DNA from 3 places in the Planococcus faecalis genome. Region 2 is predicted to be linked to each of the others. Evidence: riboswitches for the same ligand, from Rfam matches in the RefSeq annotation. Region 2 holds a riboswitch; each other region holds the start of a gene.

Region 1 (3,276 bases), 1.7 Mb from region 2:
CCGTCGAGGAAAGCAAGTGTACCAAGACCACCTGCGCCGATAATGCCGGCCATTGCTGTATAGCCGACCAATGCAATCGCCGTGACCGTAATGCCGGATATCAATGCCGGTTTTGATTCCGGCAATAAAACTTTCCAAATGATGGTGCCGGTTGTTGCACCCATTGAACGAGCCGCCTCGATCACACCTTTATCAATTTCTTTTAGCGCAATTAGCACCATTCGTGCATAAAATGGAGCTGAACCAATGATTAATGCCGGTAAAGCCGCATTCGGTCCGCGAATCGATCCCATCAAGAACAAAGTGACAGGAATCAATAAAATGATCAAGATGATAAAAGGAATTGACCGGAAAATATTGACGAATGCGCCAGTCAGCCAATTAACGAGTTTGTTTGCCCACAATTGTTTCGGTGCTGTTAAGAACAAGATAATACCAAGTGCTAAACCAATAACAAATGTAAATACAGTTGATAATGCGGTCATGTAAAGTGTTTCAAGAGTAGCTTCCCACATGCTGTCCCACTTTACGTTTGGAAATAATGATTCAATCATTGTCCATCACCTCCGCTTGAATATCTTCTGAGCGAAGAAATACCAGTGCTTCTTCAATTTCTGCTTGAGACCCTTTAAGCTGTAAGATTAAGGTGCCGTATGCGCCACGCTGCGTATGCGAGATATTGCCTTGAACAATATTCACTTCCACGGCATGACTGCGAATCAATTTAGTTAAAATGGGTTGTTCGGTTTGATCGCCAACAAAAACCAATTTCACCAATTCGCCAGTTGGGTATAATTCCCGCAGGTTTTTGATGGTTTCCTGTGAATCTCCACTGTCGGCTACTTGCGCAACAAAGCGTTTCGTGATTGCCTCTTTCGGTGATTGGAATACATGTAAAACGTCGCCAAGTTCTACAACTCGTCCGCCTTCCATTACAGCCACACGGTGGCAAATTTTCCGGATGACGTGCATTTCATGAGTAATCAATACAATTGTCAATCCCAATCGCTTATTGATGTCTACTAACAAGTCAAGAATGGCATCTGTTGTTTCTGGATCGAGTGCTGATGTCGCTTCGTCACACAACAAGACTTCTGGGTCATTTGCTAATGCCCGGGCAATACCGACGCGTTGTTTTTGTCCTCCTGATAGCTCAGAAGGATAGGCGTTTTCACGACCCGTCAATCCGACTAATTCAATTAACTCCTGTACACGATTTCCGCGTTGTGCTTTTGCCACTCCGGCAATTTCTAGCGGAAATTCAATATTTTCTCTCACTGTACGAGACCATAGTAGATTAAAATGTTGGAAAATCATACTGACTTTCTGACGTGCCTTGCGTAATTCTCCGCCTTTAATCGCTGTGATAATTTGTCCATTAATCTCTACAGTTCCTGACGTTGGCTTTTCTAACCCATTCAACAATCGGATTAAGGTACTTTTACCTGCTCCACTATAACCAATAATACCGAATATCTCTCCATCAGAAATGGATAAGTCCACTTGATCCACAGCTGTTAAAATTGCCTTGCCTGTATCGAATTTTTTTGTCACTTGCTTTAACTCAATCATTCTTCCAACACTCCTAAATCTTAAAAATAAAAAACCCTTCCGCGCATAACTGAGCAGAAGGGCAAACGTATAGTATACGGAAACCAATCTCTCATCGTCCAAAGCTTTCGCTTTGTGTGATTTGGCACCATTTCATTTTCATGACGGTTGCCGGGCTTCATAGGGCACTTCCCTCCACCACTCGTAATAAGAGTTTTGATATAAAATTTTCGGAAAACTTAAGGACTGTATTCTATTTGACTCTTCGCTTGTTGTCTAGATTTCAGACAAGCAATTGGTTTTTTTATCAGAAGACTAATTTACCATGACCGACTGTATTCGTCAACAGGTTTTAACTTACTATACAAGTATGGCACTGATTGAAAAGCATAGATTTTCTCTTTTAGTTTGCCACCTTCTGTTATAAGTAAGCACGGTACACTCTCCACTTCGTAGAGATCCGCTATTTCTTGAACGTAATTTAAATTTGCTTTGCCCATTGGAAGATCCGGTAACAATTCGGTGACGACTGATAGCATCTTAGACGCAACCTGGCAAGTTCCACACATTGGCGCGTACAAATAATAAGCCGTTGATTTATTCGTATTCTTTTCTTTGATCCATTCTTTGTGCGTCCATTCATTCATTTTCTTCATCCCTCTGTTAATAGCTTATTTACCTGGATATTCGCTGTGATGAGCACATCCATCAATATCCGGAGTGGTGTTGCTGCAACTTCTTTATAATTTCGGTTAATGTAAAAATGACGAGCTTCAGGAAATTCACGCTTGACGAGTTTTCTCAGTTTTTCTCCTGAAGAGTCTGCATCTACTAGTATGATCATATCCTGACCTTCGTACGGTAATAGTAACTCTTCCAGTCTCGATGCACTTACTGTACCATTTGTACAAAGAATGGTCACGGGTTCTGCAATGAGTGGTGTAATCCTCGACTTATCACTGAGTCCTTCGACAACAATCACCTTTCCCATAACACTCACCCCATCAAATATAAAATAAGAAAAGTTCTAAGACTTAGTGGTAAAAGAAAACTTTTGTTTTATTGCGATAAAGCTCTTTATATAAGTCGAACTAATGATTTCCACTTGTTGATATTCCGTAAAACAGCAGTGCTTTCGAGCCCACAGGATGTGGATTATGCAACCCGTTCCTTTGCTGAGCCCAAAGCAGTATAGAAAAGTCGGTTTCTTTTACCAACTTATCTAGTTTTAAAATACCAATAGAACAGGCTGACGTCCATTTCCATGACTTATGCGAACTGCTGACAACACTTATCGGTCATAAAAAAAAGCGCCAAGATAGGCGCTTTTCAGTAATTACTCGTTGGTCATTTCTTTGTATTCGTCTGCTGTCATCAATGCATTAACTTCTTCTTCAGAAGGGGCTTCGATTACAACCATCCAAGCCTGCTCGTAAGGAGACTCGTTCACAAATTCTGGGCTATCTTCAAGTTCAGAGTTAACCTCGATTACTTTTCCGCTAATTGGCGCATACAATTCTGAAACCGTTTTAACGGATTCAACACTGCCGAAAGGCTGATCTTTTTTTAGCTCGTCTCCAACTTGTGGAAGTTCAACAAAAACGATATCCCCTAGTTCCGCTTGTGCGAAATGAGTGATACCGATACGTGCATTGCCATCTTCGGTTTTAACCCATTCATGTTCTTTTGAATAACGAAGTTCTGCTGGTGTGCTCATCTTGACCC
Region 2 (3,276 bases):
TAAAATCCCCATCACTTTCAATCGCCAATATGCCAATGTGATTAAACGCCACTCCATAGTCACTGTAATAGGGAGTGACAGCTAGCGGAAAAATCGCATCCGTAAAATCTGGATAGAGGTTTCCCCATTCTAAGGTTTTCATTCCACCAAGGGAACCGCCAATGACTCCTGCAAGGTGGTCAATTCCCAATTCTTTTAATGCACGATATTCCGCTCGAACCATATCACGTATCGTCAATGTTGGAAAGTCAGCTCGGTAAGGAATTCCTGTTTTCGGATTTTTCGATAAAGGACCCGTCGATCCGTGACAGCCTCCGAGTACGTTAAAGGTAATCACTTGAAAAACAGTTGTATCCACGGGTTTTCCTGGTCCGATTAATCCTGCCCACCACCCTGGATTTTTTTCAGTACCGACTGCGTATTGGTTACCTGTCAATGCATGGCAAATCAGGATCGCAGGAGCTGTTTCATCTCCGAGACGTTCGTATGCAAGTTCCACATCATCTATCGTCTTAGTAGAGTCCAGGATTAATGAGCCAATGGATACTGTTTTCATGACGATCCCTCCTTATACCTTTTCCAAAACTGCTGCCTGTATGGCCTGTTCCAAATCAGCGATTAAATCTTCTGCATTCTCCAATCCAACAGACAAACGAATCAACTCTTCCGTTACGCCAGATGCAGTTAACTCTTCATCGTTCAATTGCTGATGTGTCGTAGAAGCCGGGTGAATAATTAGCGACTTGGCGTCTCCTACATTGGCTACATGAGACCAGAGATTTATGTGATCAATCACGTTACGTCCTGCTTCTCTTCCACCTTTGATACCAAAATTGACAATCGATCCATAACCTTCATTTTTCAAGTATTTCTTCGCCAATTGATGAGAAGGATGTTCTTCAAATCCAAGGAAGTTTACCCACTCGATTTGTGGATGCTTTTTTAAGTAGTCTGCAATAATTTGAGCGTTGCTATTGTGTTTTGGAATCCGTAAATGTAAAGTTTCTAATCCTTGCAGTAAAGCATGAGCACTATCCGGGCTCAGTGAAGGGCCAAAATCACGTAATAATTGAACGCGAAGTTTTGTCGCAAAAGCTGCACCTGGTACATCAATGCCGTACCGCAGTCCATGATAGGTTTCGTCAGGCTGTGTATAATTTGGGAAACGTGGATTGTCCCAATTGAATTTCCCAGCATCCACCGCAACGCCACCAATTGTCGTTCCGTGTCCACCAATCCACTTTGTCGCAGAATGAATGACGACGTCTGCACCAAACTCAATCGGGTTGCTGCCGTAAGGAGAGGCAAATGTATTATCGATCAATAACGGCAATCCGTTAGCATGGGCAATTTCTGCTACTTTTTCGACATCAAAAACATTCAAGCTTGGATTACCAATAATTTCACCAAATATCGCTTTTGTTTTATCTGTAATTGCTGCTTTAAAATTTTCTGGATCGGTCGCATCGACGAATTTTGTTGTAATGCCATAGCGTGGTAGCGTGTTAGCAAACAAATTGTAAGTGCCACCGTAAAGACTGCTATCTGCTACGATTTCATCACCCGCTTCTGCAATGTTCAAAATGGAAAAAGCAATAGCGGCCATTCCTGAAGAAAGAGCAACTGCTGCAGTACCACCTTCTAGTAACGCTACTCGTTGTTCAAAGACATCGACTGTCGGATTCATAATGCGTGAGTAAATATTGCCTGTATCTTTCAGTCCAAAGAGGTCTTGTGCATGCTGTGTATTTTTAAAAACATACGAAGTGGTTTTATAAACAGGAACACCTCTAGAGCCTGTCGTTGGATCTGGTTGTTGTCCTCCGTGTAATAATAATGTTTCTGGTTTAAAGTTTGTCATTTTCTATTCCCCCTGTTTTTTTAGTAGTAACACATGCTAAAGGGGACGAAAAAAGCCCCCTTCGCTAAGAAGAGGGCCGTAAATTACGGAGTTTCCTCCTCTTATCTCTCAGAACCTGAAAATCGATTCTGTAGGAATTAGCACCTTTACAAACAAAATGTCTGTCGGTTGCCGGGCATCACAGGGCCTATCCCTCCGCCACTCTTGATAAGAGTATTTGATTTAATTTTTGATCTTGTTGTGAAGTATAAAAACTTTATTGGCGTTTGTCAAGCTCATTAGTCAAAAAATTTTGAAACCTTGCCCACTTTCAAACGTTATCTTTTAGTGTAGAGGAGGAATTAATAATGGTCATTTGGATTTTGCTCTTATTGATTACAGGTTATTTTATCGGTTGTTGTCATGGTTCACTTGTTGCACAAGCCGTATCAGGCGTTAACATCAAAAATTCGGGCGTAAAAAATTCCGGTGCTTCTAATGCAGCCATCGTGCTGGGCTGGAAATATGGTTTGCTCGTTGCCTTTATTGACGTTTTCAAAGGCTTTGCTGTTGTTGCGGGGCTACGTTTGTTAGTGGACTTAGGTAGCTTTTCAACTGCAACAATCTGGACACTATTGTTCGTTGCAGGAGCTGCCGTAATAGTTGGTCATAATTTTCCGTTCTATATGAACTTTGACGGCGGAAAAGGTACAGCATCTGTAATAGGTGTAATGATAGCGCTTGACTGGAAGCTCGGGTTGCTCGGATTATTGTTATTGATCATTGTTTCACTGGTAACAAATTATCTTGTCATTGGCGTATTCGTTTTGTACGCCGTGTATTTTGTAATTGCCTTTATCCCTGCAGTCGGTCTATGGCCGTTACTAATAGCGTTAGTCCTGTTCACGATGGCTTTATGGAAACATCGAGAAAATATTATACGAATAAAGAGTGGCAATGAACCTACAGTATCATCAGTTTTTCGAAAGAAACCTACCCCGTCCATTTAGAAAGGAATACAATGAATTTTGAAGATTAAAAAATAAATTTCAATATTCATCTTGACTTTTTTGTTATTCCGCCATAAAGTAGGAATCACGAATCGAATAGCATACATCACTTTCTTATCCAGAGAAACCGAGGGACAGGCCCTATGACGTTTCGGCAGCAGATTTGTTTAACCGCAAAAACTGTGCCAACTCCTGCAAATGCATCCATGCATTTGGAAGATGAGAATTAGATGGTTTCAACAGGAGCCCTCTTTTTTCTTATGGTTAAGAAAAAAGGGGGCTCTCTTTGTCTAGTTTCTCGACGGATTGTGAGCATTAACGATTTGAATAACAATACAGCATGAGGAGGTCTACTTACTATGATTCAATTCGAAGGCGTCGCCAAAACCTACCAATCAGGTAAACAGGAAATCCATGCATTGAACG
Region 3 (3,276 bases), 390 kb from region 2:
GCCCGAACACGTCCGACAGGGTTAGCTGAAAAGTAATTTTCTAACTCCGCAACTTGCTGGGGAAAATCATCTCCGCTACTATTCAAATTTCGACGTAACGCATGCGCAGTAGCTTGATCACTACCAGGTGCACGCCCTAGACCTAAATCAATGCGTCCAGGATAAATAGTTTCCAATGTACCAAATTGCTCTGCTATGACAAGCGGTGCATGATTCGGTAGCATAACTCCACCTGAACCTACACGAATCGACTCTGTTGCGCCTGCAATATGTCCAATAAGGACAGATGTCGCAGAACTGCCGATACCCGGCATATTATGATGTTCAGCTAGCCAATAGCGATTAAACCCCAATCGCTCCACATGCTGTGCCAACTCTACACTATTTTTAAAGGTCTGTGCTGTTTCTGCGCCTTCGTTTATTGGTGCTAAATCAAGCACCGCCAATGGGATATTTTCAAATTTCTTAATGTGCATAATTACGTTCACTCCTATTCTCTTCCATTGTAGCGATGTTTATCTGAACCGTCCCTTTTTTTGCTCAAGCACCGAAAAGCGTAAGCAGCCATGTAGATTCGACAGGCATAAGACGCTCTGGCGAAGTGGCGTGTTTTCAGCCACACAGCCGGAGTGGCTTATGACCCGAGAATCTGGCTGCTGGAGTCTGGACACCATGAAAAGTGAAAGTGCCTCGTCAGCTCTGACAGGCATAAGACAGACCAGCAGTGTGGCGTTCTTTGCCACGCAGCTGGGTTGACTTATGTCCCGAAGAGCTAGGCACTTGCAACTGGACACCGAAAAGCGTAAGCAGCCATGTAGATTCGACAGGCCTAAAGAAATTTTTCTTTTCCCATCCTCCCTTTACTAGTCAAGCTAGTTGCCTACCCACTTCTTATATTTGCATTATTTAAAATTCAACACTTGCTTTCTGTCATTAATTGATTTATGATTAGGAACATCTAAACAGAAACACTAAACTTAATAAGATATTTCTTATCTAGAGAGACGGAGGGATTTGGCCCTGTGAAGTCTCAGCAACCAGTCTGATGAAGACTACGGTGCTAATTCCAATAGGCTTCTGCCTAACAGATGAGAAGAATGCATTTCCGGACAGGGGCTTTCTTCTTTATGAAGAAAAGCCCCTGTTTTCTTATTGAGAGGATGAGTAATATGACAAAACACAGCTTGGAAACTTTATTAGTTCAATTAGGCAATCACAGCGATCCCACAACAGGAGCCGTTAATCCGCCCATATACTTATCGACAGCCTACGAACATCAAGGACTTGGCCACTCAACTGGCTATGATTATACGCGCACGAAAAACCCGACTCGCTCTGTTCTGGAAGAAGGATTTGCAGAACTTGAAGGCGCAGATGCTGCATTTGCTTGCAGTTCTGGAATGGCAGCTATTCAACTCGTTTTGTCTCTTTTTCGTCCAGGTGATGAATTGTTACTACCGGAAGATATTTATGGTGGAACATACCGCCTATTAGATCACTTTGCATCAGCTTATAATATTCACCCCAACTACGCCGAGTTCAAAGATGTCCAAGACACAGAACAAAAAATAACCATTCATACACGTGCACTTTTTATTGAAACGCCCACCAATCCACTGATGCAAGAAATTGATCTCGTTGCTTATGCCGCATTGGCTAAAAAGCATAAGCTTCTATTAATCGTCGATAACACATTTTTAACGCCATTCTTTCAACAGCCCCTATTACTGGGTGCAGACATTGTTATCCATAGTGCGACGAAATATATTGGTGGTCATAATGATGTTTTAGCTGGACTTGTTGCCGCTAAAGGCGATCGCCTTTGCGAAAAACTGGCAACATTCCATAACTCGGTTGGTGCCGTTTTGTCCCCTTTTGACTCTTGGTTACTGGTTCGCGGATTAAAGACATTGCCTTTACGGATGCGACAGCATGACGCAAACGCGAAAACCATTGCTGAGTTTTTGTCTCAGCAGTCGTCTGTGTCTGATGTGTTGTACCCTGGAAAAGGCGGCATGTTGTCCTTCCGTTTGCAAAAAGAAGAATGGATAGCTCCTTTTCTTGAACACATTAAACTCATCACCTTTGCGGAAAGTCTTGGCGGTGTTGAAAGTTTTATTACTTACCCCGCCACCCAAACTCATGCAGACATGCCTTTTGAAGAACGGACGAAACGTGGCGTTTGCAATCGGTTATTGCGATTTTCAGTCGGGGTGGAACTTGCTGAAGATTTAATTGCTGACTTAGCACAAGCATTTTCAGAACTAAATAAGGAGGTAGTCGAATATGACCGATCGCATTGAAACGAAGTTTATTCACTCTACTGGAGTCGACCCACAAACTGGAGCTGTCAATGTACCTATCTATTTATCATCCACTTTCCACCAACAAAGCCTGGATTCGTTTGGACCGTTTGATTATAGCCGTTCTGGAAACCCCACTCGCCTAGCGTTAGAAGAAACCATCGCTAAGCTAGAAGGAGGCAAGCGTGGGTTCGCCTTTTCTTCAGGGATGGCTGCTATTTCCTCTGCTTTTATGCTGCTGTCTTCAGGTGACCATGTCTTAGTGTCAGAAGACGTTTACGGCGGAACTTATCGTTTTATCACGGAAATTTTGGACAAATTCAATATCGAGTATACCTTTGTGAATATGACGGACTTGAACGAAATGGCTAATGCCATCCAGCCAAATACAAAAGTGATTTACTTGGAAACGCCATCAAATCCTGTTATGAATATTACGGATATTGAAATCGCTGCAAAACTAGCAAAAGCCAATAACTGTTTAACGTTTGTTGACAACACCTTTATGACACCGCTTTACCAGAATCCACTGGAGCTTGGTGCAGATATCGTTCTTCACAGTGCAACGAAGTTTCTGTCAGGTCATAGCGACGTCATCGCAGGTCTTGCTGTGACCAAAGATGAAGAACTTGGAAACCGTTTGGGCTTTATCCAAAACACGTTTGGCTCTGTTCTAGGAGCTCAAGATTCTTACCTGTTAATCCAAGGCATAAAAACTTTAGGTGCTCGGTTAGGCCAGTCGTCTCAATCGGCTCGCGTTATTGCTGAATACTTGCAGAACCATCCGTTAATTGAAGAAGTATACTACCCCGGATTTTCGTTCCATCCTGGGAACCCAATTCACGAACGCCAAGCTACAAATGCAGGAGCGCTTCTATCATTTCGGTTAGCTGATAAAAAATCCGTTCGTATATTTGTCGAATATCTGAGAATTCCGGTGTTTGCAGTTAGTTTAGGCGCAGTCGAATCGATT

What was found. Region 2 has a riboswitch for S-adenosylmethionine ahead of AJGP001_RS14515 (O-acetylhomoserine aminocarboxypropyltransferase/cysteine synthase family protein). Riboswitches for the same ligand answer to the same signal wherever they lie in the genome.
Region 1: linked by a shared signal. The riboswitch ahead of AJGP001_RS05700 (methionine ABC transporter ATP-binding protein) and the one ahead of AJGP001_RS14515 (O-acetylhomoserine aminocarboxypropyltransferase/cysteine synthase family protein) in region 2 are both predicted to bind S-adenosylmethionine.
Region 3: linked by a shared signal. The riboswitch ahead of AJGP001_RS12785 (methionine biosynthesis PLP-dependent protein) and the one ahead of AJGP001_RS14515 (O-acetylhomoserine aminocarboxypropyltransferase/cysteine synthase family protein) in region 2 are both predicted to bind S-adenosylmethionine.

The regions. Positions count from the first base shown of each region.
Region 1 covers NZ_CP019401.1:1,155,482-1,158,757, reverse strand. The annotation lists gene AJGP001_RS05705 (methionine ABC transporter permease) at 1-554, opposite strand, end outside; gene AJGP001_RS05700 (methionine ABC transporter ATP-binding protein) at 547-1,572, opposite strand; SAM riboswitch class I at 1,661-1,765, opposite strand; gene AJGP001_RS05695 (thioredoxin family protein) at 1,872-2,198, opposite strand; gene AJGP001_RS05690 (ribonuclease M5) at 2,204-2,542, opposite strand; gene gcvH (glycine cleavage system protein GcvH) at 2,888-3,268, opposite strand.
Region 2 covers NZ_CP019401.1:2,924,895-2,928,170, forward strand. The annotation lists gene metX (homoserine O-acetyltransferase MetX) at 1-556, opposite strand, end outside; gene AJGP001_RS14515 (O-acetylhomoserine aminocarboxypropyltransferase/cysteine synthase family protein) at 569-1,861, opposite strand; SAM riboswitch class I at 1,960-2,075, opposite strand; gene AJGP001_RS14520 (glycerol-3-phosphate acyltransferase) at 2,209-2,850, shown strand; SAM riboswitch class I at 2,962-3,076, shown strand; gene AJGP001_RS14525 (methionine ABC transporter ATP-binding protein) at 3,210-3,276, shown strand, end outside.
Region 3 covers NZ_CP019401.1:2,535,973-2,539,248, forward strand. The annotation lists gene AJGP001_RS12780 (LLM class flavin-dependent oxidoreductase) at 1-476, opposite strand, end outside; SAM riboswitch class I at 990-1,095, shown strand; gene AJGP001_RS12785 (methionine biosynthesis PLP-dependent protein) at 1,170-2,303, shown strand; gene metC (cystathionine beta-lyase) at 2,287-3,276, shown strand, end outside.